Regions from separate parts of the Salmonella sp. HY31 genome, predicted to be linked through region 2. Evidence: riboswitches for the same ligand, from Rfam matches in the RefSeq annotation. Region 2 holds a riboswitch; each other region holds the start of a gene.
The links. Region 2 has a riboswitch for thiamine pyrophosphate ahead of thiB (thiamine ABC transporter substrate binding subunit). Riboswitches for the same ligand answer to the same signal wherever they lie in the genome.
Positions count from the first base shown of each region.

Region 1 (9,886 bases), 1.3 Mb from region 2:
GACCAGCGCGCTGCGCCAGCAACTGATATCCAAACGTTATGAATACAACGCGCTGCTGACCGCCAGTTCGCCGGATACTGCGAAAATTAATGCGGTTGCCAAAGAGATGGAATCATTAGGCCAGAAGTTAGATGAGCAACGCGTGAAACGGGATGTCGCGATGGCGCAGGCTGGCATACCACGCGGCGCAGGAATGGGCTATGGCGGTTGCGGCGGCTATGGCGGCGGTTATCATCGCGGCGGCGGCCACATGGGTATGGGAAACTGGTAAAGCATTTTTGCCGAATGTCGGCTTCGCCATCCGGCATTCCATCAAAAGGTTTTCGCTTGTGGCTGCCAGTGACAGAAATCTGAATTCGCCACCAGCAAAAGTTGCGATCCTTCCGGCGCCTCCAGCCATGCTACGCTCACCTCTACCGATGAGTGGTTCTGGCGGCGCTCAATGTGGCTTATTGCCCAGGAATCCAGATCCGGTTTCAGCGTTTCACCTTCACAAGTGGTTACCGTATGGTCGGCGTGCCACCGTCCCTGGCGTAGTATGACGCGCCCCAGACGCAATGCGTCGCTGGTCTGACGGATTTGTTCGGCGCGATAGCGATACAGGGCAATCTGATCGTTGGAAAGCTGCTGCTTCTGCCCCCCGACTTCACGCTGCATAAAACTGAGTTCGCCACGAGCGTCGAAACGCGCGCGAATGTGTTCTGGCGGTTTGCTGTAAATATTGAGTTCAATAAGCGAAAGCGTATCACCCTGCCAGCGATATTCGCTGGTCCTCGTGCTGCCGCTATGCCACGGGCTAAAAACAGAAAGCAGATGGACTTCATCGTTCGTATCTTTACGCCAGATACGTACCGCACCCTGATCGCCGGCAAAGCCGCTGGCAGTAAACGGAGGCGGTGAAGCGTTATGACTGCAGGCAGTCAGCAACAGCGCGCCCGAAAACAGAAGCGCACGACGCCAGACAGACAAAAGGGGCTGACGAGCCCCTTCGATAAAACTGTTCACAGCTACGCGTCTTACTTAACTGCGTCTTTCAGTGCTTTACCAGAAACAAATGCCGGTACGTTAGCGGCGGCGATTTTGATTTCTTTACCGGTCTGCGGGTTGCGGCCAGTGCGCTCAGCACGGTGGTTCACTTTGAAGGTACCGAAACCAACCAGTTGTACAGCATCGCCTTCTTTCAGAGACTCAGTAATAGCAGCCAGAGTGGATTCCAGAGCAGCTTTAGCCTGGGTTTTAGACAGTTCTGCTTTGTCTGCAATTACATCAATCAGTTGAGTCTTGTTCATAAGTTATCCTTACAATGTGTTTATCGCTTGCTAAGCATCGAGTGCGACGGAAATGCCAGAAAAGCACTCTCCTGCATACACGCACCGATAGCCACTTTTTTTCGCCTCCCAAATGTAGACCAGACGGGGGGCAGAAGGGAAGCCTTATGGCACGACAAATCAGGCGTTAAATCACGTTTTCTGGTGTCATTGCTGAAAATTTATACCGATATTGCTCTCGCCAGCCTCGCGCAGGTCTGCCCTGAGCCCTTTTATCAGTTCAATATCGCGTTCTTCGCAGTCGGCTAAAAGTCGGAATATTTCCCACTGAATATCCCATTCCTGTTCAACGGCAGAGTTCGTTTTGAGCTCATCATCGGTCATTTCCCGACCAGCCTGAGTCATTTCCAACATCGCTACCGTAGTAATGGAAGTCTTACTAACCTCAATAGCGTGTTCCAGCGTTTCGCCGCTAAGACGAGAATGCATTAATTCGCTTAATGCGACGCAGGCATCAATCGCCGGGTAAACGCCGTACAGATCATAGTCGTCAGCCGCCGGAATTGCCTCCTCAAACTTCTCCAGTTGGCTGTCGAAATTGACCTTCGCATCTTTCACCGTCAGGGTTTCCCAGATCAGATCCAGAATGCGACGGTAGATCTGTCCGTCGCCGAATTCCGTCTGCTTGCAAAACATGGCGTAGTTCGGGTACATGCGCTCGCACAAGCAGGCCATAAAAGTAACGTGCTGCCAGCTTTCCAGCCGCTCCAGACGCAAATGAATCGGGTTTTGTAACATGATGGAATCTCGAATCGGAAATTAGCGGCAGTTTACCTGAATCAGCGCTGAATTTCTTGCCAACGAACAAACGCCGGACGCCCGGAAGCGACGGCATCCGCCCAACGCGTCGGCTCCGGCAGGCGATACCCTTTCATACAGCGTTGTACCCACGCCAGCGCGCTGTCAGTACTGACCCGGTGCCCTGTCGCGATAAACAGCGGATTACAGCGCGCCTTGCTGCGCCATACCCATGCCAGTTGCTCGCCTTTATCCATTAAGGCGCTAAGCGCGCCAGGTTCAGCGGAAAGCGGTTCAAATTTACCGCATAGCCGTTTTTTCGCCACGCCGATAGTTGGCACGTCCACCAACAGTCCAAAATGGCTGGCGACGCCAAGCCGACGCGGATGCGAAATACCGTGACCATCTACAAACAGCAAATCGGGCTTTTGCGAGAGTTGTTCCCACGCTGCCAGCAGCGCAGGATATTCACGAAAAGAGAGAAAGCCGGGGATATACGGCATGGTGGTGGCGATACGCGCCACCTTGTACTCTACCAGCTCAAGCGACGGGTATTTCAGCAATACCATCGCCGCCCGCGTCACCTCGCCGCCCTGCTCAAAACCGACGTCCGCCCCGCCGATAAACGCCGGCGGATCTTTGTCCAACCGATCCTCGCGGCAAACCGATGAAGCAAGTTCTATCTGTTGAGCGCGTAGCGACGCGAGATCCATACTAACTCCTTAGTTGTGATACTGCGCAGAAAGTCGGTGCACCGCCTCCACAAATGCGCCAGCATGTTCTGGCGGCACATCCTGATGGATGCCATGTCCGAGGTTAAAGACGTGCCCTTCTCCCTGACCGAAACCAGAAAGTATAGTCGCGACTTCGTCTTCGATACGGGCTGGCGGCGCATAAAGCATTGAGGGGTCCATATTGCCTTGCAGAGCGACCTTATGACCCACACGGCGACGCGCATCGGCAATATCGGTTGTCCAGTCAAGGCCCAGCGCGTCGCAGCCGGTTTCCGCCATCGCTTCCAGCCATTGACCGCCGCCTTTGGTGAACAGCGTCACCGGTACCCGACGCCCGTCGTTTTCACGCAGCAGGCCATCCACGATTTTATGCATGTAGTACAGGGAGAATTGCTGGTAATCGTGGCCGGTTAGCACGCCGCCCCAGGTATCGAAAATCATCACCGACTGCGCGCCAGCTTTGATTTGCGCGTTGAGGTACAGCGTGACGCTTTTCGCCAACTTATCCAGCAGCAGATGCAACGCCTGCGGGTCAGCGTACATCATCTTTTTAATCACCGTGAAGGCTTTGCTGCTGCCGCCTTCCACCATATAGGTCGCCAGCGTCCACGGACTGCCGGAAAAGCCGATCAGCGGAACCTCGCCTTTTAGTTCGCGGCGAATCGTGCGTACCGCATTCATCACGTAGCCCAGTTCATCCTCCGGATCGGGAATGGGCAGCTTATCGACATCGGTTTTACAGGTGACAGGAGCCGTAAAGCGCGGGCCTTCCCCGGCTTCAAAATAGAGCCCCAGTCCCATTGCGTCCGGAATCGTCAGGATATCCGAGAAAAGGATCGCCGCATCAAGCGGATAACGGCGCAGCGGCTGTAAAGTGACCTCGCAGGCCAGTTCGGCATTTTTGCACAGCGACATAAAATCGCCCGCCTGCGCGCGAGTGGCTTTATACTCCGGTAGATAACGGCCTGCCTGGCGCATCATCCACACTGGCGTAACATCAACGGGCTGGCGCAGCAGCGCACGTAGATAACGATCGTTTTTGAGTTCGGTCATTTTTACATTCCTTTAGCGTTGATGCGCCCAGTGTAACATGTCAGTCGTATTCAGCCCGACACATTGCCACCGTATCTTCGATTAAACGGCGTGCGACGGTGCCCGGCGGCGGCAGTAGAGGAAGATCGTCATAACGGTACCAATTTGCTTCCAACAGCTCTTTCGGGTCGATGACAATCTCGCCGCTGTCATACTCCGCCATGAAAGCGGTCATCAGCGACTGCGGAAAAGGCCACGGCTGGGAAGTCACATAGCGCAGATTTTTCACCTTAATCCCGCTCTCCTCCATCACCTCGCGCGCTACCGCCTGTTCTAAGGTTTCGCCTACTTCAACAAACCCGGCCAGTACCGTATGCACGCCGTTACGGTGGCGAACATGCCGGGCAAGCAGAATAGAATCCTCACGGCGAATGGCAACAATAATGCAGGGGGCGATTTGCGGGTAGTAACGCTCGCGGCAATGGCTGCACAGCATCGCCCATTCGGTTTTACTGGGGTGCATAGGGTGCCCGCAATAGCCGCAAAATTTATGCGAGCGATAAAACTCCGCCAGCTGTACGCCGCGTCCCGCCAGTTGGAACAGCCCTGCATCCTGATCGATAACCTGGCGTACCGATCCCATATCATGACGCCGATGCTGTAACACCAGCCAGACGGGCTCGCCTTGCCATTCACCTATCCGGAGTGCGCGCTGCCCCACAAGATCGAAATTTGCCGCCAGCCCGTGTGGTAATTCCCCATACGGCAACCATAATTTTTGTTCATGGCTGACGATCCACCAGCCACTCTCTAATTTTTCAATTATACGATCCATAGCTCTTGCACTACCTTTGCTTCACTGGCATGTTGTTAACAATATTTTTACATTTATGGCGCACAGCCTTTATCTAACTTGCGGAGACAATCATGCTAAACCAGCTGGAAAACCTGACGGAGCGCGTTGGCGGAAGCAACAAACTGGTCGATCGCTGGCTACATGTACGTAAGCACCTGCTCGTGGCTTACTACAATCTGGTTGGCATTAAGCCTGGCAAAGAATCGTACATGCGGCTGAATGAAAAAGCGCTGGATGATTTTTGTCAGAGCCTGGTCGATTACCTTTCCGCCGGGCACTTCAGTATTTATGAACGTATTCTCCATAAATTGGAAGGAAACGGTCAGCTTTTACATGCGGCAAAAATCTGGCCGCTGCTGGAAGATAATACGCAGCGCATTATGGATTATTACGATTCCAGCCTGGAAACTGCCATCGATCACGATAATTGTCTCGAATTTCAACAGGCTCTGTCAGATATCGGCGAGGCGCTGGAAGCCCGCTTTGTGCTGGAAGACAAGCTGATTATGCTGGTATTTGACGCAATGCACGACGGCGCCAGAGTAAAACGTCCCGCTTGAGTTTTACGCCGTTAACAGGTAGGTTACAAACTTCCCCCTCTTATGAGGGGATGCCATCTTGTCGGAGTGCCATTTTTGGCTGAGACCGTTAATTCGGGATCCGCGGAACCTGATCAGGTTAATACCTGCGAAGGGAACAAGAGTAATTCTGCTTTATGCTGCTGCCTTTACGGGCGGCGCACATCCATTACTCCATCCGTCGTCTGACAAGCCACGTCCTTAATTTTTTGGAATGAGCTATGTCTACAACAAAATTAACCCGCCGCGAGCAGCGCGCTAAAGCCCAGCATTTTATCGATACGCTGGAAGGCACCGCGTTTCCCAACTCGAAACGCATCTACGTTACCGGTTCGCAGCATGATATTCGCGTACCGATGCGCGAAATTCAGCTTAGCCCGACATTGATTAGCGGAACGAAAGACCACCCGCAGTATGAAGAAAATGAAGCGATTCCAGTGTATGACACCTCCGGCCCGTACGGTGATCAGGATATCGCCATCAACATCCAGCAGGGTCTGGCAAAGCTACGCCAGCCGTGGATTGAAGCGCGGGCTGATGTAGAAACGCTTTCTGACCGCAGTTCTGCCTATACCCGCGAACGTCTGACGGATGAAGGGCTTGACGCATTGCGCTTTACCGGTCTGTTAACGCCAAAACGCGCCAAAGCCGGACACCGCGTGACGCAACTTCATTATGCCCGTAACGGGATCGTGACGCCGGAAATGGCGTTTATCGCCATCCGTGAAAACATGGGCCGGGAGCGTATCCGCAGTGAAGTGCTGCGCCACCAGCATCCCGGAGAAAGCTTCGGCGCGCGCCTGCCGGAAAACATCACCCCGGAGTTTGTGCGCGATGAAGTCGCCGCCGGACGCGCCATCATCCCCGCTAACATCAATCATCCGGAATCGGAACCGATGATTATTGGCCGCAACTTCCTGGTGAAGGTCAACGCCAATATCGGCAACTCGGCGGTGACCTCCTCCATCGAAGAAGAGGTCGAAAAACTGGTGTGGTCGACGCGCTGGGGGGCGGATACGGTGATGGATCTCTCCACCGGGCGCTATATACACGAAACCCGTGAGTGGCTCCTGCGTAATAGCCCGGTGCCAATCGGCACCGTGCCGATCTACCAGGCGCTGGAGAAGGTCAACGGGATCGCCGAGGATCTTACCTGGGAAGCCTTCCGCGATACTCTGCTGGAACAGGCGGAACAAGGGGTAGACTATTTCACTATTCACGCCGGTGTACTGCTGCGCTACGTGCCGATGACCGCCAGACGCCTGACCGGCATTGTCTCGCGCGGCGGCTCGATCATGGCGAAGTGGTGTCTTTCTCATCACAGAGAGAACTTCTTGTATGAGCACTTCCGCGAGATTTGTGAAATCTGCGCCGCCTATGACGTCTCACTCTCGCTGGGCGACGGGCTGCGACCGGGTTCCATTCAGGACGCCAATGACGACGCGCAGTTTGCCGAACTGCATACGCTGGGCGAGCTGACCAAAATCGCCTGGGAATACGACGTACAGGTAATGATTGAAGGCCCGGGACATGTTCCGATGCAGATGATCCGCCGCAATATGACCGAAGAGCTGGAGCACTGCCATGAAGCGCCGTTTTATACCTTAGGGCCGCTGACCACCGATATCGCGCCGGGTTATGACCACTTCACCTCCGGCATTGGCGCGGCGATGATCGGCTGGTTTGGCTGCGCGATGTTGTGCTACGTCACGCCGAAAGAGCACCTCGGTCTGCCGAACAAAGAAGACGTTAAGCAGGGGCTGATCGCCTATAAGATTGCCGCCCATGCCGCCGACCTGGCGAAAGGCCACCCAGGCGCGCAGATCCGCGATAACGCGATGTCGAAAGCGCGTTTTGAATTCCGCTGGGAAGATCAGTTTAACCTGGCGCTCGACCCGTTCACCGCCCGCGCCTGGCACGACGAAACCCTACCGCAAGAATCCGGCAAAGTGGCGCACTTCTGCTCGATGTGCGGGCCAAAATTCTGCTCAATGAAAATCAGCCAGGAAGTGCGCGACTATGCCGCCGCGCAAACTATCGAAGTGGGAATGGCCGATATGTCGGAGAGCTTCCGCGCTAAAGGTGGCGAAATCTATCTGAAGCGGGAGGAAGCGTAATGTACCAGCCTAACTTTCCCCCCGTCCCTTTCCGCTTAGGTCTCTATCCGGTGGTCGATAGTGTAACGTGGGTTGAGCGCCTGCTGGCGGCGGGCGTACGCACCATCCAGCTTCGCATCAAAGACAAGCGCGATGACGACGTCGAAGCGGATGTGGTCGCGGCCATTGCGCTTGGGCGTCGTTACAATGCCCGTCTGTTTATCAACGATTACTGGCGTCTGGCGATTAAGCACAACGCCTGGGGCGTGCATCTGGGTCAGGAAGACCTGGAGATCACCGACCTGAGCGCCATTCGGGCCGCCGGTTTACGCCTGGGCGTCTCAACGCATGATGATATGGAAATCGACATAGCGCTCGCCGCTCGTCCTTCCTACATCGCCCTCGGCCACGTCTTCCCGACGCAAACCAAGCAGATGCCTTCCGCCCCGCAGGGACTGAAACAGTTGGCGCGGCATATTGAACGTCTGGCGGATTACCCCACCGTGGCGATTGGCGGTATCAGTGTGGAACGCGCCCCTGCGGTGCTGGCGACCGGCGTCGGCAGTATTGCCGTGGTCAGCGCCATCACCCAGGCCGCCGACTGGCGCGCCGCTACGCAACAGTTACTTGCAATCGCAGGAGTCGGCGATGAATGACCATGATTTTATGCGCTATAGCCGCCAGATCCTGCTCGGCGATATTGCGATTGAAGGCCAGCAAAAGTTGCTCAATAGTCATGTATTGATTGTCGGCTTAGGCGGATTGGGTTCGCCTGCGGCACTCTATCTGGCGGGCGCAGGCGTTGGTACGCTGACGCTGGCGGACGATGACGATGTTCACTTGAGCAATCTCCAGCGGCAAATTCTGTTCACCACCGACGATATCGCCCACCCGAAGGCGCAGGCGGCGAAGCTACGGCTGGCGCGGCTCAACCCCGGCAGCGAGCTGATCGTATTGAAACAGCGTCTGACTGGCGATGTGCTTAAGAACGCGGTAGCGCGTGCCGACGTCGTGCTCGACTGTACCGACAACATGGCGACCCGTCAGGAGATCAACGTCGCCTGCGTGGCACTGAATACACCATTAATTACCGCCAGCGCCGTCGGCTTTGGCGGCCAGTTGATGATACTGACGCCACCGTGGGAGCAAGGCTGTTACCGTTGCCTGTGGTCAGACGATGTGGAGCCAGAGCGCAACTGCCGTACCGCAGGTATCGTCGGTCCCGTCGTTGGCGTCATGGGCGCCTTGCAGGCGCTGGAGGCAATCAAATTCCTCAGTGGGATGGAAACGCCGAGCGGCGAGCTGCGCCTGTTTGACGGTAAAACCAGCCAGTGGCGCAGCCTGGCGCTGCATCGCGCCAGCGACTGCCCGGTCTGTGGAGGGCAACATGCAGATTCAGTTCAATGATGAACCGATGCAGTGCGCAGAGGGACAAACCGTCAGTGAGCTGCTCACGCAACTCAATCAGCTTAAACCGGGCGCAGCGCTGGCGCTAAATCAACAGATTCTGCCACGCGAGCGGTGGCGGCAACATATCGTGCAGGAAGGCGACCAGATCCTGCTTTTTCACGTTATAGCAGGAGGTTGAGATGTTACGTATTGCCGATAAAACGTTTGATTCACATCTGTTCACCGGCACCGGGAAATTTGCTTCTGCACAGCTAATGGTCGACGCCATCCGCGCCTCCGGCAGCCAACTGGTGACGCTGGCAATGAAGCGCGTCGATTTACGTAAGCCAAATGATGCCATCCTGGCGCCGCTTCTCGAGGCTGGTGTGACGCTGTTACCCAATACTTCAGGGGCGAAAACCGCCGAAGAGGCGATCTTCGCTGCCCAACTGGCGCGCGAAGCGCTGGGGACGCACTGGCTAAAGCTGGAGATTCATCCCGATGCCCGCTGGCTGTTGCCAGACCCGATTGAAACGCTGAAAGCCGCCGGGGAGCTGGTAAAACAGGGGTTCGTGGTGTTGCCCTACTGCGGCGCAGACCCGGTATTGTGTAAACGGCTGGAAGAAGTTGGCTGCGCGGCAGTGATGCCGCTTGGCGCGCCGATTGGATCCAATCAGGGGCTGGAAACCCGCGCGATGCTGGAGATTATTATCCAGCAGGCTACTGTCCCGGTGGTCGTGGACGCGGGTATCGGCGTACCCAGCCATGCCACGCAGGCGCTGGAAATAGGCGCAGATGCGGTGCTGGTCAACACGGCGATTGCCGTGGCGGATGACCCGGTAATGATGGCCAATGCTTTCCGTCTGGCGGTAGAAGCAGGCGTACTGGCTCGCCTGGCTGTACCGGGTAATCGCAGCATCTATGCCAGCGCCACCAGCCCGCTCACCGGCTTCCTGGAGGCGTCGGTATGAAATCGTTCACCGACCGCTGGCGACAACTGGAATGGGACGATATCCGGCTACGCATCAACAGCAAAACTGCCGCCGATGTGGCGCGGGCGTTGAATGCTTCACACCTCAACCGCGAGGATATGATGGCGTTACTCTCCCCCGCCGCCGCTGATTACCTGGAGCCG
Region 1 covers NZ_CP170479.1:4,529,894-4,539,779, forward strand. Annotated here, with positions in the region: gene zraP (zinc resistance sensor/chaperone ZraP) at 1-271, shown strand, start outside; gene ACE15A_RS21685 (DUF1481 domain-containing protein) at 313-1,005, opposite strand; gene hupA (nucleoid-associated protein HU-alpha) at 1,017-1,289, opposite strand; gene ACE15A_RS21695 (YjaG family protein) at 1,476-2,066, opposite strand; gene nfi (deoxyribonuclease V) at 2,108-2,779, opposite strand; gene hemE (uroporphyrinogen decarboxylase) at 2,789-3,853, opposite strand; gene nudC (NAD(+) diphosphatase) at 3,894-4,667, opposite strand; gene rsd (sigma D regulator) at 4,760-5,248, shown strand; TPP riboswitch at 5,301-5,401, shown strand; gene thiC (phosphomethylpyrimidine synthase ThiC) at 5,488-7,383, shown strand; gene thiE (thiamine phosphate synthase) at 7,383-8,018, shown strand; gene ACE15A_RS21730 (HesA/MoeB/ThiF family protein) at 8,011-8,769, shown strand; gene thiS (sulfur carrier protein ThiS) at 8,750-8,950, shown strand; gene thiG (thiazole synthase) at 8,952-9,722, shown strand; gene thiH (2-iminoacetate synthase ThiH) at 9,719-9,886, shown strand, end outside.
Region 1: linked by a shared signal. The riboswitch ahead of thiC (phosphomethylpyrimidine synthase ThiC) and the one ahead of thiB (thiamine ABC transporter substrate binding subunit) in region 2 are both predicted to bind thiamine pyrophosphate.

Region 2 (9,886 bases):
TGGGGCCTGATGGCGCTGCGCTTAGCGAGTCGCACGATCAGCCGTTAATCCCCAGCAACGCTGAGGCGCTGGCTCGTCCGCTGAGTAATTCTGTCGTCTTTCCCTGCCACGCGATACGCCCGTCGGCCACGACAATGGCGCGTGACGCGATCCGCGCCGCATCTTCCACGCTGTGCGAGACCATCAACAGCGTGAGCTGTCGCTCGCGGCAGATATCGCTGACCAACGTCAGCATCTCCTGGCGCAGCGCGGGATCGAGCGCCGAGAACGGTTCATCCAGCAGTAGCATCGGCTGTTCACGTACCAGGCAGCGCGCCAGCGCTACCCGCTGACGCTGGCCGCCGGACAGTTCGCCCGGCAAACGCGTCATCAGACTCTCAATGCCCATCTGACGTGCGATAGCGTCCCGTTTTTCCCGCTGGCTGGCGTTGAGCGTTAACCCGGGATTTAGCCCCAGACCGATATTTTGCTGCACATTCAGATGGCTGAATAAATTATTCTCCTGAAACAGCATTGAGACCGGACGGCGTGAGGGCGGCGTAAGCGTATGATCCTCGCCTGCAATCAGTAGCGTACCGCGGGCAGGGGTGAGAAAACCGGCAATTAAATTCAGCAGAGTGCTTTTCCCCGCGCCGCTGGGGCCAAGAATCGCCACCTGCTCGCCGCGTTCTACCGCCAGCGTAAAACGCATCGGCAAATGATGGTAAAGCCAGGTGATATCAATCAGTTTTAGCATGTCGGCCCGGTAGTTTCTCTATGAGGGTAAATAGCGTAAAGCAGAGCAGCAACAGTATCAGCGCGGTCACCGCGCCGTCCTGGCCACGGTAGGAGCCGATCTGTTGATACAGATAAAACGGCAGCGTGCGGAAATTGTCGTTGCCGAAAAGCGCGACGACGCCAAAATCACCGATAGAAAGTACGCAGGCAAACGCCAGCGCTTGCGCCAGTGGACGTTTCAGTGCTCGCAGCTCCACGATCTTTAACCGCGACCAGCCTTCAATTCCTAATGACTGGCACAGCATTCCGTAACGGGCGGTAACATCGCGCATTGGGTTTTCCAGGACTTTTAGCGCGTAGGGGATCGCCATGAGCGCATTGGTGAAAATCACGATGCCGTCGGCGGATTCCGGTAAGCCGAGGCTATTATTGAGCAATAAAAAGAAGCCCGTCGCCAGCACGATCCCCGGCATCGCGAGGATCAACATCCCGCTGAGTTCCAGCGTTTGTCCGGCGAATACCTGCTGGCGTTGGCGTAATTCGCGGCTACTCCACAGCAGCATCATGGTCAGTACCACACACAGAATGCCCGCCGCCAGCGCAATGCGTAGTGATGTCCAGACAGCCTGCCACAGAATAGGTTGCGCCAGCACCTCCGGCAGGCTGCGGTTGACGCCATCGACCACCACGGCGACCAGCGGCGGAAGCAGCAGCAGCAGCGCCAACACGATTAATAAGGCGTCCGTCAGACGGCTGTGGAGACGATCGTCAGGATCGCGCCAGCCCTGCGTCAGCGTCATCCCCGGCGCAATCGCTTTGCTCAACCGCTGGCTTAGCAGCACCAGCGCCAGGCAGCAGACCATCTGGATTAATGCCAGCATCGCCGCGCGGGCGGGATCGTAGTCATAACTGAGTGCCTGATAGATAGCCAGTTCGATAGTGGTGGCCTGCGGGCCGCCGCCGAGTGACAGGACCGTCGCAAAACTGGCGAAGCAGAGCATAAAAATCAGCGCCGCGACGGGCGGAATTTGGCGGCGCAGCCACGGCCATTCGACAAAACGGAAAAAATGCCAGCCGCGCATACCGAGCTGGGCGGCGAGCTGGCGCTGCTCGCCGGGAATGCTTTCCAAAGATTGCAGCAACAAGCGGCTCGCCATTGGCAGATTAAAAAAGACGTGCGCCAGTAAAATGCCCTGCAAGCCGTAGGGGGAGAATGTCCACTGAAGCCCCAGCATCTGCCACAGCGAGGCCAGCCAGCCCTGGCGGCCATACACGCTAAGAATGCCGAACACGGCAACCAGTACCGGCAGAATCAGCGTCATGGCGCACAGACGCAGCAGTGCCAGACGTCCAGGAAAACGGCGTCGATAAAGCGCGCGGGCGAGAAAAACCGCCGGGACCACAGACAGCACCGCGGACAGAAACGCCTGCCAGAATGAGAAGCTCACCACATGCCACAGGTAGCTATCCCGCCAGATTGTCGACCATGCGCCCGACGGCGTGCTCAGCCAAAGCGCCAGAAAGGCCGCCAGAGCGACGGTTATCATCAGCGCGGCGGCGCACAGCCCCGGAATTAGCCAGCCGGGAATTAACGGCTGACGGCGCGTTGCCATTCGCTAATCCATGCCTGGCGTTGTGCTGCAACCTGCTGCGGCGTGAATTCCAGCGTTGTGGCGGGTTTTACCAATGATTCAAACCCTGCCGGTAAGGCGACGTCCGCTACCGGGTACATCCAGTTGCCGGTTGGTATGGCGTTCTGAAACGCTGGAGAAACCATAAATTTGAGGAATTTCTCCGCCAGTTCCGGCTGCTTACTGGCGACGGTACGCGCCGCTACTTCTACCTGTAAGTAATGACCTTCGCTGAAGTTCGCGGCGGCGTAATTGTCCTTCTTCTCTTCAATAATGTGATATGCCGGCGAGGTGGTGTAACTGAGCACCAAATCGCTTTCACCTTTCAGAAATAAACCGTAGGCTTCGCTCCAGCCTTTCGTCACCGTGACCGTTTTGGCCGCCAGTTTTTGCCAGGCCTGCGGCGCGTTATCGCCATAGACTTTGTGCATCCACAGTAATAGCCCCAGCCCTGGCGTACTGGTACGCGGGTCCTGATAAATCACCCGCCATTTTTGATCGCTCTCGACCAGTTCTTTCAGGCTTTTCGGCGGATTTTTCAGCTTGCTTTTATCGTAGACAAAGGCGAAATAGCCGTAATCGAACGGAACAAATGTGTCGTTTTTCCAGCCGCCGGGCACCTTGACCGCCTCATTCGCCACGCCGCTTTTAGCAAAGAGTTTAGTTTGCGTAGCCGCTTCCAGCAGATTGTTGTCCAGCCCCAACACCACATCGGCTTTGCTGTTCTTCCCCTCCATCCGCAGGCGGTTGAGCAGCGAAACGCCATCCTCCAGCGCCACCAGTTTTAGCTCGCAGTTACAGTCGGCTTCAAACGCTTTTTTCACCGCCGGGCCTGGCCCCCAGTCGGCGGCGAACGAGTCGTAGGTATAGACGGTGAGAATGGGTTTGGCGAAGGCAGGCGCCGCGCACAGGAGTAAAAGCGGAAGATATTTTTTTAACACTTTGCACCTCAGTTAAAGAGTGGCAAAGGACTTGAGAGGTAGCCTCAAATCCCTTCGCCGGCATTATCCGGATCAGGTTCGACGGGTATTTTCTCAGCGCACGCACGGGCGCGGCACCCCGTTGAGTTCGGCGTTAGTGTAGTGATTTTGTTGCCGGGCAGCAATCAAGAGCTGGCGTTAAGGATCTGGCGGCGCAAACCACGCCGATTTAAAATCGAACCAGCCGAGGGTATTCATACGCAGCCCGCGCATACTGCGCTGTCCCTGGATAATCAGCCAGTGGTGGATCAGCGGCACAATCGCTTTGCTGGCCAGCAGTTGCTGGCACCAGTTTGCCAGGTTCATTTCGCCAGCGCGCCACTGCGCGGCGTCGCCCTGCCAGTCGCGCGGAATACAGTTCTGCAAGAGCGGTACTTCGCACAGGTGCGCGAACAACGAGAAATCCAGCGGCAGAGTAAAGTTAGCGCTATTGAGCCAGATATCGCTTTCGATCTCGCCGGCGTGCCATTGATCGTAGTCGATCTCCTGAATATGCAGATGCACCTGATGCTCAGCCAGAAGCGCGCTCATAATACGGGCGATAACCCGGTGCTCAATGTGTTCGCGATAGAAGGTCAGCGTGAGGGTTTCCAGCCCGGCGGGTTTTTCGCCTGGGCCTGGATGGGCGTGATGCCAGCGCGGTAAAAGCCCATAGGCAGGGAACCAGAGCTGCTGTAGTGGCTCATCGGCATGATAGAGTAAATTGGTGGGGGAGAGGACATGGCTCACCCATTCTCTGACCTGTGGATGCGCGCCGCGCGGCGTTCTGGCGTCGAATAGCAGATAATAGCACCCCTCTTCCAGACGGCTTTCTATCGCTTTTTCACCACCTTGTATCGGCCCTTCCAGCATCAAGCCGCAGGCCGGTTCTTCACTGATATCCGGCAGTACCCAGACGTTCACTTCGTCTATCAACGCCCGATAGCCGAAGTAGTCATCAAAGGCGAGTATCTTGAGCTGGTTTGGCGTATTACGCCGCACGGCATAAGGCCCGGTGCCGATAGGGTGGCTGGCGAAATTAGTCAGCGTTTCCCACTCCCGTGGCAAAACCATCGCCGGGACCTGGCCCAGCAGCCACGGCAACCATCGATCCGGCTGGGAAAGATGAATATCCAGCGTCCACGCGGTAGGGGAGTCTATCTTTGTAATGTGCGAGTAAAGCGGAAGCGTATTGATACGCGTCAGCGAGGCGATGACATCTTCCATCTCCAGTTCGCGACCATGATGAAAATGAATGCCGGGGCGCAGGTAGAAGCGCCACAGTAAAGGGGAAATTTGCTGCCAGTGGTGCGCAATGTCCGCTTCCAGTTCCCCGTTTTCCTCATTTACCCGCGTGAGCGAACTGAAAATCTGCCGGGCAATATGGGTTTCCGAGCGACGTAATGCGGTTCCCGGCAGGAGATTGTGCATCGGGCGATAGTAAAGAACCCGCAGAATATGCCGCCCCTGGCGGAAGCTGCGTCCCAGATGGGAAATCAGCATTTGCCTGACGGCGCTTTTATCGCCAACCAGTTGTACCAGTTGATCGATTCGATCTTGTTCCAGTAGGTCTTCCGCTCGCTGCTGTTGTAGCGCCAGTCCGGTATACAGGAACGTCAGACGCGAACGCTTTCCGCGTCCAACCTCCGCTTCCCATGTTAGCCAGCCGCGCGCCTGCATCGTATTTAGCAGCGTACGCATATGGCGACGGGAACAGTTCAGCAGATCCGCCAGCTCATTAAGCGTGGTGTCTTGCGTTTTACCGTCACAACATTGCCAGAGACGGATAAATTGTTGTTGCAGGCGACCTGAGGGCATAAAAGGGGAACTCCGATGAAAAACTCAGCAATTTTATTATCCCTATATTAGGCCAATAATACCTTTCGATGAAGCAAGAGGAAGAGGTCGCTATGTACCAGTTCTGGTTGAGATATTTTGCCGCGACGGAAAAAACGTCCTGGCTGGTTTGCCTGAGCGCGCCGCAACGCTTAAAAATGCTCGCAGAACTGATGCAGTGGGAGGCGACCGATTGAAGCCAATTGCAGACATCATGTGTGACTGAGTATTGGTGTAGGCTATAGCCTAAAATCACCCGCCAGCAGATAATACCTGCTGGCTTTTTTTATTTCGGCTGCGCTTAAAGGACTTACTATGCTCTGGATTACGACGATGGGACGGCGTCTCAACGGGATTTATGCGGCGTTTATGCTGGTCGCTTTTATGATGGGCGTCGCTGGCGCGCTTCAGGCGCCGACGTTAAGCCTGTTTCTTAGTCGCGAAGTGGGCGCGCAGCCGTTTTGGGTGGGGCTATTTTATACCGTCAACGCCATTGCCGGGATTGGGGTCAGTCTGGCGCTGGCGAAACGCTCAGATAGCCGCGGCGATCGCCGTAAGCTGATTATGTTTTGCTGTCTGATGGCGATCGGCAACGCGTTATTGTTTGCTTTTAATCGTCATTATTTAACCTTAATTACCTGCGGCGTACTGCTGGCGTCGCTGGCCAATACCGCCATGCCGCAACTGTTTGCGCTGGCGCGGGAGTATGCCGATAGTTCGGCGCGCGAAGTGGTGATGTTTAGTTCGGTGATGCGCGCCCAGCTTTCGCTGGCGTGGGTGATCGGCCCGCCGCTGGCCTTTATGCTGGCGCTGAATTACGGATTCACCGTCATGTTCTCTATTGCCGCCGTTATTTTTGCCGTCAGCCTGGTTCTGATTGCCCTGATGCTGCCTTCGGTGGCACGCGTCGAACAACCGGTCGATGCGCCGCTCGCTCAGATAAACGGCTGGCAGGATAGAAATGTGCGTATGTTGTTTATCGCCTCCACATTGATGTGGACCTGCAATACCATGTACATCATTGATATGCCGCTATGGATAAGCGTTGAGCTGGGTCTGTCGGATAAACTGGCCGGCGTATTGATGGGCACGGCGGCAGGGCTGGAGATTCCGGCAATGATTCTGGCCGGTTTTTATGTGAAGCGCTTTGGCAAGCGGCGGATGATGATTGCCGCCGTGGCGGCGGGCGTGCTGTTTTATGTCGGTTTGCTCTTTTTTCACAGCCGGACGGCGCTGCTGTTGTTGCAACTTTTTAATGCGGTATTTATTGGCATTGTCGCCGGGATTGGAATGCTGTGGTTTCAGGATTTGATGCCAGGCAGGGCAGGGGCTGCCACGACGCTTTTCACCAATAGCATTTCAACGGGCGTTATTCTGGCGGGCGTGATTCAGGGCGCGGTGGCGCAAAGCTTCGGCCATTTTGCCGTTTACTGGGTGATTGCGGCGATTTCTGTGGTCACGCTGGTCATGACCGGGCGAGTAAAAGACGTATAAAAAATGCCGGAATATCCCCTGGCGTTAGCGACCGATGACCACCCCGAAGCCTGATGGCACTACGCTTATCAGGCCTACAGGATATAGTGGCAACCTGGTGATATTGCATAACCTGTAGGCCAGGTAAGGCGTCAAGGATTACCGCATAAACGCCGGTTGTTTATTTTCGTAGGCGGCAATCGCATCTTCGTGTTGCAGCGTCAGCCCAATGCTGTCCAGACCGTTCATCATACAGTGGCGGCGGAAGGCGTCGATCTCAAAGGGATAACGTTTGTCGCCGGCTTTCACGACCTGCGCTGCCAGATCCACCTCAAAATGAATCCCCGGATTAGCCTGCACCAGCGCAAACAGCTCGTTCACCTCTTCTTCGTTTAACTTCACCGGCAGCAGTTGGTTGTTAAAGCTATTGCCGTAGAAAATGTCGGCGAAGCTCGGCGCGATCACCACTTTAAAACCGTAGTCGGTCAGCGCCCACGGGGCATGTTCGCGCGACGAGCCGCAGCCGAAGTTTTCCCGCGCCAGCAGAATAGACGCGCCTTGATATTCCGGGAAGTTCAGGACGAATGCCGGATTAGGCTGCTGACCCTGTTCGTCCAGAAAACGCCAGTCGTTAAAGAGGTGCGCGCCAAAACCGGTACGCGTTACCTTCTGCAAAAACTGCTTGGGGATAATGGCGTCAGTATCGACGTTGGCGGCATCCAGTGGGACAACCAGGCCTGTATGTTGGATAAATTTTTCTGCCATGATTGTTCTCCTTATTTGATGCTGCGAATATCGGCAAAACGGCCCGTGACGGCAGCCGCGGCGGCCATCGCCGGGCTGACCAGATGGGTGCGCCCGCCACGGCCCTGACGACCTTCAAAATTGCGGTTGCTGGTCGAGGCGCAACGTTCGCCCGGATTCAGACGATCGTTATTCATCGCCAGGCACATCGAGCAGCCCGGCAGACGCCACTCAAAACCGGCTTCGATAAATATTTTATCCAGCCCTTCTGCTTCCGCCTGCGCTTTGACCGGGCCGGAGCCGGGAACCACCAGCGCCTGTACGCCCGGCGCGACTTTACGGCCTTTGGCGACTGCCGCCGCCGCGCGCAAATCTTCAATGCGTGAATTGGTACAAGAGCCGATAAAGACTTTATCGATAGCAACGTCCGTTAACGGTACGCCCGGCTGTAAGCCCATATAAGCCAGCGCTTTTTCAGCGCTGGCGCGTTCAACCGGATCGCTAAAGGAGGCGGGATCGGGGATGATGTCGGTGACGGAAATCACCTGGCCCGGATTAGTGCCCCAGGTCACCTGCGGCGCGATCTCTTCCGCCCGCAGGGTGACGACGGTATCAAAGGTCGCACCGTCATCGGTTTTCAGCGTTTTCCAGTACTCAACGGCGTCGTCAAAATCGCGGCCCTTCGGCGCGTGCAAACGCCCTTTTACGTAGTTGAAGGTGGTTTCATCCGGGGCGACCAGACCGGCTTTGGCACCCATCTCAATCGCCATATTGCACAGCGTCATGCGGCCTTCCATACTCAGCGCGCGGATCGCGTCGCCGCAAAATTCAACCACGTGTCCGGTACCGCCGGCGCTGCCGGTTTTGCCGATGATCGCCAGCACGATGTCTTTGGCGGTAATGCCCGGCGCGGCGTTGCCCGTGACTTCAATCTTCATGGTTTTAGCGCGCCCCTGTTTCAGGGTTTGCGTCGCCAGTACATGTTCCACCTCAGAAGTGCCGATGCCGAAGGCCAGCGCGCCAAACGCGCCGTGGGTGGCGGTGTGGGAGTCGCCGCAGACGATGGTCATGCCCGGCAGGGTGACGCCCTGTTCCGGCCCCATCACATGGACGATACCCTGATACGGGTGATTCAGGTCATACAGTTCAACGCCGAACTCGTTACAGTTCTTAATCAGCTCCTGCATCTGGATACGCGCCATTTCGCCGGAGGCGTTAATGTCTTTAGTCTGCGTCGAGACGTTGTGATCCATCGTGGCGAAGGTTTTCTCTGGCTGACGTACAGGACGATGGTGCGCGCGCAGACCGTCAAACGCCTGCGGTGAGGTGACTTCGTGTACCAGGTGGCGATCGATGTACAGCAACGGCGTTTCGTTTGGCGCCTCAAAGACCACGTGGGCATCAAATAATTTTTCGTATAATGTCTTCGCCATGATTACACCCCTTCTGCGACATAGCGGGCGATAATATCGCCCATCTCATCGGTACTGACCGCGGCAGCGCCCCGGGCTAAATCGCCGGTGCGAATGCCTTCTTCTAATGCGCGATTGATCGCCTGTTCAATGGCTGTTGCCGCCTCATCGGCGTCCAGGCTGTAGCGCAGCAGCAACGCCAGCGACAGGATCTGCGCAATCGGATTGGCGATATTTTTCCCGGCGATATCCGGCGCGGAGCCGCCAGCCGGTTCATACAGACCAAACCCTTGCTCGTTCAGGCTGGCGGACGGCAGCATCCCCATTGAGCCGGTGATCATGGCGCATTCGTCGGACAGAATGTCGCCGAACAGGTTAGAGCACAGCAGTACGTCAAACTGCGACGGGTCTTTAATCAACTGCATGGTGGCGTTATCGATGTACATGTGCGCCAGTTCCACGTCGGGATACGCTTTCGCGACGTCATTGACGATCTCACGCCACAGAATAGAGCTTTGCAGTACGTTGGCTTTATCAATAGAGGTGACTTTACGGCGGCGTTTACGCGCCGATTCAAAGGCGATACGGGCAATACGTTCGATCTCAAAGCGGTGATAAACTTCGGTATCAAAGGCTTTTTCGTACTGACCGCTGCCTTCGCGGCCTTTTGGCTGACCGAAATAGATCCCGCCAGTCAGCTCGCGCACGCACAGGATATCGAAACCGTTAGCGGCGATATCGGCGCGCAACGGGCAAAACGCTTCCAGTCCCTGATACAGTTTCGCCGGGCGCAGGTTACTGAATAATTTGAAATGTTTGCGCAGCGGCAGCAGGGCGCCGCGCTCCGGCTGGCTTTCGGGAGGCAAATTTTCCCATTTCGGGCCGCCGACGGAGCCAAACAGAACGGCATCCGCCTGCTCACACCCTTCAACGGTGGCTTTCGGCAGTGGATGACCATGATTGTCGATAGCAATACCGCCGACGTCATAGCGGCTGGTGGTAATACGCATACCAAAACGGCTGCGCACCGCGTCCATGACTTTCAGGGCTTGCGCCATGACTTCCGGGCCGATGCCGTCGCCCGGCAATACGGCAATATGATAGTTCTTCGACA
Region 2 covers NZ_CP170479.1:980,333-990,218, forward strand. Annotated here, with positions in the region: gene thiQ (thiamine ABC transporter ATP-binding protein ThiQ) at 38-736, opposite strand; gene thiP (thiamine/thiamine pyrophosphate ABC transporter permease ThiP) at 720-2,330, opposite strand; gene thiB (thiamine ABC transporter substrate binding subunit) at 2,306-3,289, opposite strand; TPP riboswitch at 3,321-3,420, opposite strand; gene sgrR (HTH-type transcriptional regulator SgrR) at 3,467-5,125, opposite strand; gene sgrT (glucose uptake inhibitor SgrT) at 5,218-5,340, shown strand; gene ACE15A_RS04605 (sugar efflux transporter) at 5,459-6,637, shown strand; gene leuD (3-isopropylmalate dehydratase small subunit) at 6,776-7,381, opposite strand; gene leuC (3-isopropylmalate dehydratase large subunit) at 7,393-8,793, opposite strand; gene leuB (3-isopropylmalate dehydrogenase) at 8,796-9,886, opposite strand, start outside.

Region 3 (9,886 bases), 660 kb from region 2:
GCGATCCTGTCGCCGATTCTGGTCGGCTCCGTTACCGATCGTTTTTTCTCGGCGCAAAAAGTGCTGGCGGTACTGATGTTCGCGGGCGCCGTACTGATGTACTTCGCGGCGCAGCAAACCACCTTTGCCGGATTCTTTCCGCTGCTGCTGGCCTATTCATTAACCTATATGCCGACCATCGCGCTGACAAACAGCATTGCCTTCGCTAACGTACCGGACGTTGAACGCGATTTTCCACGCATTCGCGTTATGGGTACCATTGGGTGGATAGCCTCCGGCCTCGCCTGTGGATTCCTGCCGCAAATGTTAGGCTATAACGATATTTCCCCCACCAACATTCCACTGCTAATCACCGCCGCAAGTTCAGCGTTGCTGGGCGTATTTGCGTTCTGTCTGCCAGACACGCCGCCAAAAAGCACCGGCAAGATGGATATTAAAGTGATGCTGGGACTGGATGCGCTGGTCCTGCTACGCGATAAAAACTTTCTCGTTTTCTTCATCTGCTCCTTCCTGTTTGCGATGCCGCTGGCCTTCTACTACATCTTCGCTAACGGCTATCTGACGGAGGTGGGAATGAAAAACGCCACCGGCTGGATGACGCTCGGCCAGTTCTCTGAAATCTTCTTTATGCTGGCGCTGCCCTTTTTCACCAAGCGCTTTGGTATTAAAAAGGTATTGTTGCTTGGTCTTGTTACCGCCGCGATCCGCTACGGCTTTTTTGTCTATGGCGGCGCGGAGACATATTTCACTTACGTCCTGCTGTTCCTCGGTATTTTGCTGCACGGCGTAAGTTACGATTTCTACTATGTCACCGCCTACATTTATGTCGATAAAAAAACGCCGGTTCATATGCGTACCGCTGCGCAAGGGCTTATCACCCTCTGCTGTCAGGGATTCGGCAGCCTGCTGGGTTATCGTCTCGGCGGTGTGATGATGGAAAAAATGTTTGCTTATCCGCAACCGGTTAACGGTCTGACATTCAACTGGGCGGGCATGTGGACGTTTGGCGCAGTAATGATTGCCGTCATCGCGCTACTGTTTATGATTTTCTTTCGCGAATCGGACAAAGAGATCACTGCTATTGACGCTCGCGATATTGCGTTGACACAAGGGGAAGTAAAATGAAAGCAGAACGTATTCTCGGTGCTCTTTACGGGCAAGCGTTAGGGGATGCGATGGGAATGCCCTCCGAGCTGTGGCCGAGAACGCGCGTCAAAGCGCATTTCGGCTGGATTGACCACTTTCTGCCCGGCCCAGAAGAGAATAATGCCGCCTGCTATTTTAACCGCGCGGAGTTTACGGACGATACCGCAATGGCGCTCTGCCTGGCCGACGCGCTGCTCGAATGCGAAGGCAACATTGATCCCGAGATTATTGGGCGTAACATCCTCGCCTGGGCGGAACGCTTTGATGCGTTCAATAAAAATGTACTCGGCCCGACGTCAAAAATTGCGCTGAACGCGATTCGCGACGGCAAACCCATCGCGGCGCTGGAAAACAACGGCGTGACTAACGGCGCGGCCATGCGCGTTTCGCCGTTGGGTTGCCTGTTGCCGCCAACCAACCTGACAGCCTTTATGGCAGAAGTGGCGTTAGCCTCCAGCCCGACGCATAAATCCGATCTGGCGGTGGCTGGTGCCGTGGTCATCGCCTGGGCCGTCTCGCGAGCGGTTAACGGCGACACGTGGCAAAGTATTGCCGACTCGCTCCCCGCCGTCGCCCATCAGGCGCAGACAGCGCGTATTACCACGTTTAGCGCCTCGCTATCGGCACGTCTGGAACTGGCGCTAAAAATTGTCCGCCGCGCCGACGGCGTCGAATCAGCCAGCGAACAGCTATATCAGATCATCGGCGCGGGAACCAGCACCATTGAATCGGTTCCCTGCGCTATCGCCATGGTAGAGTTGGCGAATACCGATCCTAACCGCTGTGCCGTGCTATGCGCTAACCTCGGCGGCGACACCGACACTATCGGCGCGATGGCGACGGCCATTTGCGGCGCGTTACACGGGGTAAGTGCCATTAACCCCCAGTTAAAGCAAACGCTGGACGAGGTTAATAAGCTGGATTTTGCGCGCTATGCCGTTGCGCTGGCGAGTTATCGTCAACGGCGGGAGGCATTATGAACGGCGCACGGTTGCTGACATTATTACCTACCCTGCACACCCGGCGTCCGCTCACCGTTATCGGCGCGGCAGTGATCGATATCATTGCCGACGCCTGGACATTGCCGCGTCGCGGAGGCGATATTGAACTGCAACAACAGAGCGTCAATGTCGGCGGCTGTGCGCTGAATATTGCCGTGGCGTTGAAACGACTGGGGATTGACGCCAGCAATGCGCTGCCACTGGGCCAGGGCGTGTGGGCGGAGAGGATTCGCCGCCGTCTGGCAAAAGAGGGATTATCCAGCGTGATTGACGCGGTTGAAGGGGATAACGGCTGGTGTCTGGCGTTAGTCGAACCGGATGGCGAACGCACGTTTATGTCTTTTAGCGGCGTGGAAAATCAGTGGAATGCGGACTGGCTGTCGCAGCTCAGGACACCGCGGGGCAGTCTTGTCTACCTGTCCGGCTATCAACTGGCCTCGTCCTGTGGCGAACAACTGATCCAGTGGCTGGAAACCGTCGACGATGTAACGCCTTTTATCGATTTTGGCCCACGAATCGGTGATATTACAGACGATACAATGGCGCGCATTATGGCCTGCCGGCCCATCGTCTCCCTCAATCGCCAGGAGGCAATCATCGCCGCGGAACGCGTCGGGTTCGCGACCGGTACACGCCCTTTCGGCGAGGCATGGGTAAAACGCTTTTCCGCGCCGCTGGTAGTGCGCCACGATAAAGACGGAGCGTGGTATTTTAGCGCGCAATCTTCCGGCTTTGTGCCAGCGTTTCCGGCTACCGTGGTGGATACCATCGGCGCGGGCGACAGCCATGCTGGCGGCGTACTGGCAGGACTGGCGTCAGGCTGGTCGCTCGCGGATGCCGTACTGCTGGGAAATGCGGTGGCAAGCTGGGTGGTCAGGCATCGCGGCGGCGACTGCGCGCCCACGCGCGAGGCGCTACTCCTCGCACACAAAAACGTATAGGTCGCTACGACAATAACTGATGCTGTATTCAATAGGCCGCTGCTGCTGATCGAACGCCACCTGCTTAATCACCAGCACCGGCACTTTACCATCCATTTGAATATGCGACTGAAACTCATCATCCGGCATCCGGGCGCTGACGCGAGATCGGGTACGCTGAGGGTAAATGTGCTGGCGACGAAAATAGTCATACAGAGAAATGCCAATCGCGTCGACATCATGAATCAGATGCGCGGGCACCCAGGACTCTTCAATCGATACCGCGTCCTCATCAACATAACGAATACGTTTGAGTAAAAAGACGTCGCTGCCTGTGGGGATCGCCAGATGCTGAGCGACCTCATCCGGACAACTTACCACGCGTTTGTTAACCCATAGCGTATCCGGTTTTTTACCGCGCAAGACAACCTGCTGAGAAAATCCCCGCGCCTCTTTCAGGGAATACTCAAAGATATTATTGATTTGCGTACCGTAGCCGCGGGCGCGCGTGACGACCCCCTCTTCTTCCAGCGCCTGCATCGCTTTCCGTACCGTGATACGCGAAACGCCGGTAAGCTGGCTGAGATCGCGTTCGCCAGGCAAAATATTACCGTGCTCAAGAATACCGCTGCGAACGGCATCCTTTACCGTCTGGGCGAATTTCATGTATAGCGGCGTATTATCCGCCGCTGAAATTCGTTCATTCAGTTGCGCGATGAGCCGGGTATGCGCTTGTTCCATTTATCTTTTCCTGACGACGGGTCTGTAGGCAGTATACTACCACCACGCGTGGAAATGATGTACCGGACCAATGCCCTTCCCCACTTCCAGCGTATCCGCCTGAGCCAGCGCCGCCGAAAGCCATGCCTTCGCCTCGTTTACCGTCTCTCCCCAACTGCAATGCCGGGGCCGTAACGCCGCCAGCGCCGCCGACAGCGTACAGCCCGTCCCATGCGTATTTTTGGTACTCACACGCGGCGCGCTAAAACGCTGCTCGCCCTCACGGGTAAAGAGCCAGTCCGGGCTTTGCGCATCCTCTAAATGCCCGCCTTTCATCAATACCGCCTCACACCCCATCGCCAGTAATGCCCGCCCCTGCGCCAGCATCTCCTGTTCCGTACGCGCATGGGGTGCATTCAGCAACGCTGCGGCTTCCGGCAAATTAGGCGTAATCAGCGATACCTGCGGCAACAGCCGGACGCGTAATGTTTCTACCGCGGAGGGCGAGAGCAGCGGATCGCCGCTTTTCGCCAGCATCACCGTATCCAGCACCACATTACGTACATGATGACGCTGTAGTCGTTCCGCCACGACCTCGACAATATCGGTTTCCGCCAGCATCCCGATTTTCGTGGTATCAATGCGCACATCGCTGAACACGGAATCAAGTTGAGCGGCGACAAAGTCCGGATCTATCCGGTACACCGACTGTACGCCACAGGTATTTTGCGCCACCAGCGCGGTAATGACCGAACAGCCATATGCGCCCAGCGCGGAAAAGGTCTTGAGATCCGCCTGGATACCGGCCCCGCCGCTGGGATCGGTGCCAGCAATCGTCAGCGCGTTAATTCTCTTCATTGGCGCGCCTCCACATCCAGATGATATAGCGCATCAAGAAAAGCCGGGATGAAGCTGCCCGGTCCCTCGCTACGCACTGCCGCGGCCTGGCCTGCCAGTTTCATCCAGCAGCAGGCCGACGCGACATTGTCCAGCGCGGCGCCCGGTAACGCGCAACTGGCGGCAACGACCGCCGACAACGCGCAGCCGGTGCCTACAATGCGAGTCATTAACGGATCGCCGCCGGGAATGCTCAGCGTGCGCTGACCGTTAGTGACGTAATCTACCTCGCCGGTGACCACAACAATGCAGTCTATCTGACGCGCCAGCGCCTGCGCCGCAGGCAGTGCGGCCAACGCCGCTTCGGTGGTATCTACGCCGCGTCCGCCCAGCGCCATGCCGGCTAACGCCAGGATTTCCGAGGCATTGCCGCGTATTGCCGCCGGGCGCAGGGACAAGAGCTCCAGGCAAAATCGCCGACGGAATTCCAGCGCGCCCACCGCGACAGGGTCGAGCGTCCACGGCGTTTTGGCATCATAAGCGCTTTCTACCGCCGCACGCATCGCGTCAGCACGTGAGGCGGTTAATGTTCCGACATTAACCAGCAAGGCGTTGGCGATGGCGGCAAACGGTCTGGCCTCGGCAGGATCAATCACCATAGCGGGTGACGCGCCCAGCGCCAGCAGCGTATTGGCGGTAAACGTTTGTACGACGTCATTCGTCATACAGTGCGTAAGCGGGGAGAGCACGCGAAAGTGTTTTAACGTATGTGCCGCAAGCGTACGGCAGTGCAGGTCAGGCTGCATGGTTCAGCTCCTGCCCGCGTGAAGAAGGGACACGAGCAGTGTCAGACTTCCCTACGCTGGCATTATCCAGATCAGGTGGTACGGGTATTTCTCAGCCTTCATAAAGAAGGGCACCCCGAGTCGTGAAGCCCCGCCGTGTTAAGCGGGGTTTCGCTATTAAGCATACTGTCTGCGCCAGGCAATGTAAATTTACAGCCAGTGGCGGATGATAATTTCAGTGTTATCAGATAGTTCTCAAAACCTATTCGGTTCTGGCAAACTTGCTGCCGGATATGTTGCTGCACGACGCTTTCGTTTACACTTTTTACGAAAAGGGGCGTGAGATAACAAAATAGCGCTTGTCAGATGCACCACCAGCAGAAATGATACACACGACGTTAACTGACCCGCATATGTGGAGGGTAAAAGTATGAAAAGTAAGTTGCTGCCTTGCGCGCTGTTGCTTGCAACCAGTTTTGCATGGGCCGCCCCCGCGACAACGGGCATTGATCAATATGAGTTAAAGAGTTTTATTGCCGACTTCACACACTTCAAGCCCGGTGATACCGTTCCGCAGATGTACCGCACCGATGAGTACAATATTAAACAGTGGAAATTACGTAATCTGCCCGCGCCGGATGCCGGTACCCACTGGACCTATATGGGCGGCGCGTATGTGCTGATTAACGATGCCGATGGAAAAATCATCAAAGCCTATGACGGCGAGATTTTTTATCATCGGTAAAAAAAGCACGTACTTTCTTGACGAAAGTACGTGAAACAGGGGAAATCATCATTACGCTAATTAGTCATAGGATACGGCAAATATAACTTTGCTTTGGACTTCGCCAGGCTGTAGTGCTTCCCCTGTTATACGCACGTATCTCGCGGTAATGGGGAAAGTATACTGATCATTGATTGTCGCCATTTTCGTTAACCTGCTCATCAGAGCATCACCCCGTTTTAACGGCGTGGCGGCGGTGCCGTTATAAATCTGGAAACCAACGCCTTGGGCGCCATTGATTATCGTGTTTTTCAGTATCGTTCCGTTGTCGTTCCAGTCGCCGCGCGCCACGTTAAAACTGACCGGGTTGGTGGTAACATTATAAACCCCGTCGCAATTGAGTACCAGATTTGTCGATCCCGTTTTACTGTTATTGCCGGACAAAATCTCACTTAACGTCGTATCCGGCATTTTTATTTCATATGTAGGCTGTGAAAAACGACAGGTGGTGGGCTTGTGTTTGACGGTAAACGTCAAATATTGGGAGTAGGCATTATCATTGCTAAACAACCGCAGGGCAGAACACACTATCCACGCCAAAATATTTGAGTTACATGAATTATTAGATAAAAAATTAACCGCAGGCTTAGATAAGCTGAACGAATTACCGTATACTTTCTCGCCATTATCTGAACTATATGACATTGCGGCTACGTACGATGCTTTAAGGGTCATTTGTTTATTATTCAGAGTATCATCTACCGAATAATTTTTAACTGAGGCAATTCTATCACTGCCTGTATTAACAGGAAAATCTGAACTTTCAAGTGTCAGTTTGATAAAAATTGACTGACTACTGGCACTATCTTTTATTTCAACGATATAGTCTTGTAAACTTGTCGCATAGTACATTTTATCGCCTGTCGTATTGCAGTCAAATGATCCTTGTAAATTGGGATTAAAATTTACCGTTGTTGATCCCGTTGTTAAATCCAATGTAATAGGTTGCGTTGCGCTCGTAGTTCCTTTCGGCGTACATTTTGCTTGTCCCAACAGCGGGATTAATAGTAAAAACAAAAACCCATATTTTTTCATAAACGCATCCCTTATCGGCAAATATAGACTTTATTCTCATTAATCACCTTCTCAAAGGTGATGGTACAGAACTGCCTCTGCTGTTTATTCACCGCGACACGTACCGACGCGGGAATATCATTGGTGCGAATAAATAACCGACTACCCTGACCTACGAGGCCGACGTTATTACCCGCGTTATCTTCTACCTCATAGCCGAACGATAAAGGAGAACCATCCGGACGCCGGGCGAGGAAGTACCAGGGTTTACGTCGATCGGTCTCAAATTCCGCCAGTACCACCGCGCCACGATAAGGCACTGCACCCTTGCGGTTGCCCAATAACGCAACATCGCTATCACTGTTGGAAAGATCCAGCATCAGCATATTTTCGCGATACGGCGTTAAGCTGTCATAAATAGCGTAGCCTTTGCTGTCCGTGGTTAAGTACCGATGGCCCTGCACCGCTGCACCCTGCAGTCCCGGCGCGTTAACAATGGCAAAAGTATCCGACAACCGGGGAGCCAGCGCCACGCCGTCGGACCACGCCACGATACCGCCCTGAATATTGCCGCTGGCCTGCTGGTATTTATTCGACTGGCTGTAACTGCCGCCCACCGTCGCTATCGGCGCACGCCAGACCAGACTGCCGCCCGCTGTTGTCTCACTACCCTGTCGCTGGTGGCTCAGATTAGCGCCATAGCTAAACTGATCGCGGTTCCCCGCCACGCCGCTTAAACTGGTGTTATTCGATTGATAACCGTCATCATCGAACGTTGTTGAGTTAGAAACGAACAGATCGCGCCGCGGGGTAGAAATACCGTCGCCCCATGAGAACGGAATCGAGATATACAGGTTAAAACGCTTATCCTCATGGTGATCCTCATCATATGTCTGGCTAACGGATAAGGTATAGCTAATACGTTGCCAGGAGTTTGAATAACTTAATTGATAATCTTTACCGGTTCCGCTGCGTCCCCAATAATCGCGCCACAGGCCGCTGACCGCCAGAAATCCCCAGTTGGCAGGTAATGCCTGATTGATATTAAGTGAAAAACTGTTCTTCCGACCAAAATCGTTCTGATAATAGTCGGCAATGTCATACACATCATTTTCATCGCGCTGGTAATTATTTTTATTATTCGCCCATACGTGATCGTTAAAGGTTCGATAATCCCGTGACGAATAACGCCAGGCTGCCAAAGCAAACTGCGTTCCGGTCTGCGCAACATATTTATTCCACTCTACCTGAAAACTCTGCCCATCAAAAACATCACCATTATCCTGTTCGCTATGCGAGCGCGTGGCGTCTACCGATACCGCGCCAATCAGCGTATTCCAGCCAGTACCGAGTACAAATGCAGAGTAATTATCCGACAACATTGTCCCGCCATATATCGTCAGCAAATTATTCAGACCGTACTGGTAGCTACCTTGTATAAAATCAGACTGATTACTCGCGCCTTCGATATGACTACGTCCCGCAGCAAAATCATATTTCGACACGCCCGCTTGCAACATATTCGGTACCGATGAATAAGGTACCAGATAATGTGATACTGAACCGTCAGCTTCTTTTACGCTAACATCCAAATCCGCGCCGCCGCCAGCAAGCTGCAAATCATCAATAGCGAATGGACCGGGAGGGACCTCTTTCTGATAAATAATAAAACCATTTTGTTCAATAGATACCAGCGCGTTGCTCTGAGCAATCCCACGCACTACCGGCGTAAAGCTCTGTTTCGAGTTTGGTAGCATTTGCATATCGCGCCAGATACGCACGCCGCGAAAACGCACGGCGTCAAAGATGTCCGACCCGGTATACATATCTCCGGCGCGCAGCGTGCCGAGAATCTGCGGAATGCCGCGTTCCAAATACAGGGTGTTACTTTTCCACTGGCCGCTACCCTCGTTGCTTTTTGTATAGTTGGCATTGGAATGCAGTTGCCAACTCAGCAGGTTTAATCCGCTATTCAGGCTCACATAGCTGCTTTTATCATCGCCGCCATGTTTATAGTTACTGTAATACTGGCTGGCATAATAAGAGGTATAAAAAGCGTTAATCCCACGATCCCAGGTTTCAGGCGGCATATAACCTGGCTCATATTCATTCACATATGCCTGCGGTACGCGTAAATTCAGCATAAACTGCCCGATATCATAGTCAATGCTGCCGCCCTGTACCGCCGCACGCAGCGGTACGCAATCCACATTTTTATCTGCTTTAATATTGTCGGTACGAATACCAATTTGCTGTAACTGCGCCCAGGTTAAGCATGTCGCGTCCGGATCGGCTTTAATATTGATTTCGTAATGACCGCGCCACTGATTATTCAGATAAACATCCATTTCATACATGCCGGGCATGGGCTTATCGCCATCAATCTGATAACGGGAAATCTTTTCGCCATTTAATCCACCAATCATAAAGTGGGTATCAAACGTTTCTTCTTCCGCCCATACGGATGAAGTTACCAACACTGACAATATGGCCAGCGTAATGGAGTTTATCTTTGACATAATCAGTCCTTGAGCTATTTTCCAGTTTTTATTTTTTCACTCAAATAGTTACCATGATCATCAATAAGGGTGACTTTATAATAATTAACAACAGTGGCGGTAGTAACCGTTTTATCCGACCAGGGTGCCAGTAATAGTGTTTCTTTATTAATTTTTGAAT
Region 3 covers NZ_CP170479.1:1,640,379-1,650,264, reverse strand. Annotated here, with positions in the region: gene ACE15A_RS07635 (nucleoside permease) at 1-1,125, shown strand, start outside; gene ACE15A_RS07630 (ADP-ribosylglycohydrolase family protein) at 1,122-2,126, shown strand; gene ACE15A_RS07625 (PfkB family carbohydrate kinase) at 2,123-3,088, shown strand; gene ACE15A_RS07620 (GntR family transcriptional regulator) at 3,062-3,808, opposite strand; gene thiD (bifunctional hydroxymethylpyrimidine kinase/phosphomethylpyrimidine kinase) at 3,845-4,645, opposite strand; gene thiM (hydroxyethylthiazole kinase) at 4,642-5,430, opposite strand; TPP riboswitch at 5,462-5,558, opposite strand; gene rcnB (Ni(II)/Co(II) efflux transporter accessory subunit RcnB) at 5,840-6,154, shown strand; gene ACE15A_RS07600 (fimbrial protein) at 6,215-7,228, opposite strand; gene ACE15A_RS07595 (fimbrial biogenesis outer membrane usher protein) at 7,240-9,726, opposite strand; gene ACE15A_RS07590 (fimbrial assembly chaperone) at 9,741-9,886, opposite strand, start outside.
Region 3: linked by a shared signal. The riboswitch ahead of thiM (hydroxyethylthiazole kinase) and the one ahead of thiB (thiamine ABC transporter substrate binding subunit) in region 2 are both predicted to bind thiamine pyrophosphate.